2 regions of the Loigolactobacillus backii genome follow, and region 1 is predicted to be linked to the other one. Evidence: a T-box and tRNA genes for the amino acid it is inferred to sense, from the RefSeq annotation. Region 1 holds a T-box; the other holds one or more tRNA genes.
What was found. The T-box of region 1 lies ahead of leuS (leucine--tRNA ligase). A T-box ahead of a tRNA ligase gene usually reads a tRNA of that ligase, here a tRNA-Leu.

Region 1 (3,214 bases):
TTGTTTCCCCATCTTCCCAATGAATAATAGGAATTGGTTCACCCCAGTAGCGTTGCCGAGAGAAGATCCAGTCACGTAACCGATAGTTAACTTTTCGCTTACCGACACCTTTTTCTTCTAGCCAATCTAACGCACGACTGATTGCCTCTTTTTTATTTAGGCCATTTAAGAATCCAGAATTAATGTGTTCTCCATCATCCGTGTAAGCGGCCTTTGTAACATCACCACCCGCAATAACAGGCTTAATTGGTAAAGCAAACTTTTTGGCAAACTCAAAATCACGATCATCATGCGCCGGAACGGCCATAATTGCGCCGGTCCCATAAGATGCCAAGACATAATCTGCAATCCAGATTGGTACTTGTTCACCATTTATTGGGTTAATCGCGTAACTACCTGTGAACGCGCCAGTTTTCTCTTTAGCCAAATCAGTTCGTTCGAGATCACTCTTAGTTGAGATCTGTTTCTTATACGCCTCCACTGCTGCCTTTTGTTCAGCAGTTGTTAAGGCGGCAACTAGTTCATGTTCTGGTGCTAGTACCATATAAGTTGCACCAAACAGTGTATCTGGACGGGTTGTGAAGACCTCGATCGATTTATCTTCCTGACCAGCAACTTTAAAATTAACACTGGCCCCTTCGGAACGGCCAATCCAATTCCGTTGCATTTCTTTAATGCTTTCTGGCCAATCAAGTAAATCCAGGTCCTTTAATAAACGGTCTGCATAGGCCGTGATTCTTAACATCCACTGCCGCATTGGTACCCGATAAACGGGGAAGCCCCCACGTTCAGTCTTGCCATCAACAACTTCTTCGTTAGAAACAACGGTGCCACCCAATAAATCAGGCGCCCAGTTTACTAACACTTCAGATTCATAGGCCAGTCCTTTTTTGTACATTTGTTCAAAAATCCACTGGGTCCATTTATAGTAGTTTGGATCGGTGGTATTTACTTCCCGACCCCAATCATAGGAAAAGCCCAACGAATTAATTTGTTTACGGAAAGTTTCAATGTTTTTTTTAGTAAAACTAGCTGGACTATGCCCGGTATTCAAAGCGTACTGTTCAGCCGGTAAACCAAAAGCATCCCAACCCATTGGGTGTAAAACGTTGTATCCTTGCATCCGTTTCATCCGCGCAATAATATCCGTTGCTGTATAGCCCTCTGGATGGCCAACGTGTAGTCCCTTACCAGAAGGATAAGGAAACATATCTAATGCATAGAAGTTCTCTTTTTTAGGATCCTCTGTCGTTTTAAATGTATTATTATGTAGCCAATAATGATTCCATTTACGTTCAACAACCTTATGATTGTAACTCATAAATTAACTTCCTTTCTAACGTCAATAAAAAATTGCTGTGCTAAAGAAAAACGCCCCACAGGAAATATATCCTGTAGGACGATATGACCGCGATGCCACCTACATTTCGTATTAAATACGACACTTGACGTCTTAACGCGACCGCACGTTTTAATCTACTTAAATTCGACTAAACACTCTAAGGTGAGTTCAAAAAATCACTTTACGAATTCACATCAACCATTCGTTTTCTGTTAAAAGTAACTTTACTACTAATCCTTTTCACAGTTTCTTATTATTTATTTCATCATACCAAAAAGAATTTTTGTTTTCAAGCCGGACTTTCCTAAACATGCTAAACTAAAATAAGTTAATTTAGCCTAATAACTGAAAAGGATTGATTTAATTTGCAATTAACAAACCAACAACGAAAACAGCTTGCAGTCACTGCAGGGATTAGCTACTTCATTTTTTTCCTAATATTGCTTAGCCTAGAAATAAACGCTAACTGGTTACAACAATTTGACCAAACTACTAACGCCTTTATCACCCAATTTCGACAACCAAGTCTCAATCACTTGGTTATCATCATTACTGAATTTGGTAATCCAGCAAGCACCACACTTATTGCACTTATTTTAATTCTTCTATTAGCAGCAACACAACAAAATAAACTGGCCTTCCTAGTTTTCATAAATGTTGGTTTTATCGCTGGACTAATTAACCATATTATTAAGGAGCTTGTTCAAAGACCGCGGCCAACTGCCGTCAGTCATTTAGTTAGTGCTGGTGGTTTCAGTTTTCCAAGTGGCCACGCAACTACAAGTGTATTGTTATACGGCACTTTTTTTATACTCAGCTATTGTTTAATCAAAAATGCTACCCAACGCAGGCACTTAACCTATCTTTGGGTAGCATTACCATTACTAATCGGTCTCAGCCGAATTTACGTCGGTGTTCATAATACGAGTGATGTTATTGCCGGCTGGTCTTTTGGCCTCGCAAACCTTTGTTTAACCTGGCTATTATTTAGCTATTTGGACCACGTTAAATAAACTATCGTTCCACCACTTTTTTGCGTTTTCCAAATAAATTCACGATAATCGCCAGAATCATTAAAATAACGGAAGTCATGTAGATGACGTGTAGACCACTATATAGTATTTCCCGTAAAGTTGGCAACAATTTTGCCGGTAAACTAGTAGCTGTTTGTGGATTAACTAAACGATTCATCATATCACTAGTAATCCCACTGTGTTTGTATTTTGCAACTCCAGAGGCCAGATGGAGGTTCAAAATAATTCCGTAAACCGAAACCATCAAGGTTTGGCCTAGCGTCCGACATAGGGTATTAAATGATGTTGCCACACCAATTTGATCTTTAGAAACCGAGTTTTGTGAAACGACAGTCGTTGTTGTGATAGTGACACCAAAACCAAGTCCCAAAAAGGCCGCAACGATTAAGAAAGTCGAAAACGATGTTGTTTCTGGTAAAACGGCCAAAACAAAGCTACCACAGGCCAATAAGGCCAGACTCCAAAAAAGAATAAAACGCGGGGTGTATTTAGCAAGCAACCCCCCAGTGATAAATGATGCAACAACCCACATCAGTGAACTTGGAGTCACAACAAAACCACCCATGGAGGCCGGCAACCCTAAAATTCCCTGCATCCACATTGGCATATAGACTTCAAACCCCATTAAAAAGCCACTAACCAATGCGGCCACTATATTTTGAACGTTAAAGGTTTGATTTTTAAATAACGCCAATGAAATAATCGGATCCGTAGCAGTTTTTTCGGTTTTGATAAAAAGTAAAAAACAGATAATAGCAATAACAAACATTAAGACTAAAACTAATGAAAACCCGTGTTCTAAAACTTGGAAACCGTACATAACACAGAGTAAGGTTAA
Region 2 (3,214 bases), 940 kb from region 1:
TAATCCGCCACCATTTCTTTTAGATCATCACTAATACTGCGAATCACTTTTCCCGACTGAACACGCTTAACAAAGGATGAGATGTGTAAACTAACCGCGTACACAAAATTTTGCTTAAAGGTGTAGCCTAACATGTCCTGCACCTTTAATTGAACTTGCTTCGTAAAATTAATAATATCATTATCAACGATATCGGCCAGTTTATCATCTTCAGGTGCATCTAAATCGCTTTTTTTATAAAATGATTTCAAATGAATATTGATATCCGTCGTAATAAAATTATTGATGTGCTCCTGATCAAGCCCCTCTGACTTTAAAATGGCCGCCTTACTACCAATAATTTCGTAAAGATTATAGGGTAACTCATAGGCGTCTTCCTTGACCAAGGCAGTTGCTTCCTCAGGTGCTACGGTCATGTAGGGCTCAAGCAATTTGGTGACCTCGCCTAATTCATCCCGATCTGACGCAAGAGCCGCGATCCCCATCTTAATGTTGTCCGGTAAATCTTCCGAAGTAATCACAATTTCATCCTGTGACTGCATATTTTTCAAAAAGCCCTTGGCACAGACCAACTGAATGTTCGACTTTAATTGGCCAACGTTTCCGTAAGTAACACTGCCCAGCAAAGCCTTAACCACATCTTCGGATAACCGAATCTGTTTATGAATCCGGTTAGCCTCTAATGAAAATAACGCGCGTGATAAGGACAATCGTTCATTGGCCGGCCGCGTATTAAACGTCGGTAGCTGAATGAGAATCGGAATTCGGCGGACAAAAGTTGCTAACAGACTACTCTCGGGATTTTCAGTCGTCGCACACACTAAGCGAACGTCGGCGTGATGTGTTTTTGCAGTTTCGCCCAGTCGGCTATACGTTCCGTGATCCATAAAATAAAAGATCATCTCTTGGCCTTCTGGTGGCAATCGGTGAACTTCATCGAGAAAAAGCATGCCGCCATTTGCTTCCTGAATAAGACCATCCTTATCTTCGTTGGCGCCGGTAAACGAACCCTTGGTGTACCCGAACAGATGTGACATCAACAACTCTGGATTATGAGCGTAATCAGCACAATTAAAGGTAATCAATGGTTGATTCTTATCAATAATGTGGTGAATTTGCGAAAATTGATACATCCCATTGGCAAAAAAAGTTTTACCAGAACCAGTTGGGCCAACAATTAATGTATTTAACCCCTTAGGTGGATAAAGCATGGCCGCCTTGGCCTGTTCCACTTGGTTCTTTAGACTCCCATTTGCCCCAATCATTTTATCGAAGAAATCAGTTTTACTAACTGAGAAAGTATTGGTCACTTGCGTGGGTTGTGCTGGCATTGCAGTTACCGGATCGGCCGTTTTGCGTATGATTGCATCAGGTTGAACCAAAAATTTGGCTGGTAAATAACGCACTGGCCGGCCAGCTAGTTTTTGTAATTTCCCAGAACGAACCAAATCATTTAGTGCCTTCGAAACATTCGGTCGTACAATTTCCAAGGCCGCGGCAACTGATTTAGTTGTCGGCCCTGCACCTTGTTCAATTGCAGTGGCCGTTAGTTGCTTAGTATCATCTAAAACGTAATCATAAATTCGCTCAACACGCCTCATCTGCTTGCTCCCTTCAAAATCCCCGTACAATCCAACTACTAGTGTATCAAATGAAAGATCCTAACCCCATTATAATAACTACTATAAACCGCTGTCAATTTACATTAGTGTATCATTGATCGATTTACTTTAATACGTTTACGCTAAATTAATTAAAAAAGCATTAGCACAGATCTTGCGGCCAATTATTTAAATGGACAAAAAAAGACTGAGGTCTAAACCTCAATCTTTTAATCAAATCTATCATTGATGCGGCTGACTGGACTTGAACCAGCACGGGAAATATATCCCACCAGATCCTTAATCTGACGCGTCTGCCATTCCGCCACAACCGCAATTGCCAACTTTTATAGTTTAGCAAATTATTTTTACTGGTGCAACTTTTTTTTAAAGACTTCTCAGAAACTACTTAGTCACCATTAATCCACTGGCGTCTACATCCAGCGTTAACCATTTACCTGCCAGCGCTAACTGCTTAACGGCTTTTTGGGCAGTGGTCAAGCTCTCCGGTGCAACCATTGTCAACACCGTTGGCCCAGCGCCACTTAAGTAAGTTCCGTAAATTCCTTCATTCTGCAATACTTTGCGAATCTTACCCAGCTGAGGAACTAACTGCTGGCGATAAGTTTCGTGGAATTGGTCGCGGCCCATCATTTGGGTTGCCAATTGTAAATTACCCCGCAAAACGGCCGCCACTAAAACATTAGCCGCCGAGCTGGTCGCAACAGCATTTCTTAGTGGTAACTGTTTGGGTAATACTGCGCGACTTTTTGCAGTCAATAACTCAGTCTCCGGCACAAAGACCAACGCCTTTGCCGCCGGAAATGGTGCACTGATTGCATTTGCTTGAACACCATCAAATGTCGCAACGACAAAGTTACCGTAAATTGCTGGCGCTACATTATCTGGATGACCTTCTAGGCGAACCGCAATTTGTAACTTCTCTTCATTGCTCAGGCCTAGCCCACCAAGCTGGTTAGCCAATTCAATTCCCGCAACAATCGCCGAAGAACTACTGCCTAAGCCGCGAGCCAAAGGAATATTTGTCGTTTCCACCAAATGATGTGGTGGTAAATCAGGTACTAAGGCCAAAGCCGTTTTGATGATAAGATTACGTTTGTCGGAAGGAATGTCGGCACTAAAGGGCTGCGTCATTAACCAATCCTGCCGTGCTTCTTTTATTTCTAAAGTCAGATATAAATTTAAGGCAATCCCAATTGAATCAAAACCTGGTCCAAGGTTGGCGCTTGTCGCCGGTACACGAATAACTGTCACTTTCATTCCTCCTCAATTCTATAAGGTCTATTTTACGTTACCGCAAAATCCCATTTTCGGATGATGTCCATTCTCCTAGCACGAAAATCGTGCACTCGAAACATGGCCTCCTCAATTCTTTAAGGTCTTTTTACGTTACCGCAAAATCTTATTTTCGGATGATAGCCATTCTCCTAGCACGAAAACCGTGCCCGGGAAACATGGCCCGCCTCAATTCTTTAGAGCTATAGTTAATCCAAAACGCGGTAACTAGAGATTAATTCAATGTTTTCTAATACGGCCACTTTTTCCTGAACTTTCTCTAATTGGGCCAAACTAATTTCGTGGGTAATCATAAC

Region 2: it has a tRNA-Leu gene. The T-box ahead of leuS (leucine--tRNA ligase) is inferred to sense a tRNA for this amino acid. The anticodon was not compared.

What each region holds. Positions count from the first base shown of each region.
Region 1 is NZ_CP014873.1:1,756,241-1,759,454, reverse strand. Features, by position in the region: gene leuS (leucine--tRNA ligase) at 1-1,321, opposite strand, end outside; T-box leader at 1,393-1,595, opposite strand; gene AYR53_RS07915 (phosphatase PAP2 family protein) at 1,708-2,355, shown strand; gene AYR53_RS07910 (MDR family MFS transporter) at 2,357-3,214, opposite strand, start outside.
Region 2 is NZ_CP014873.1:20,926-24,139, forward strand. Features, by position in the region: gene AYR53_RS00090 (sigma-54-dependent transcriptional regulator) at 1-1,601, opposite strand, end outside; tRNA gene AYR53_RS00095 (tRNA-Leu) at 1,852-1,936, opposite strand; gene thrB (homoserine kinase) at 2,007-2,876, opposite strand; gene AYR53_RS00105 (homoserine dehydrogenase) at 3,107-3,214, opposite strand, start outside.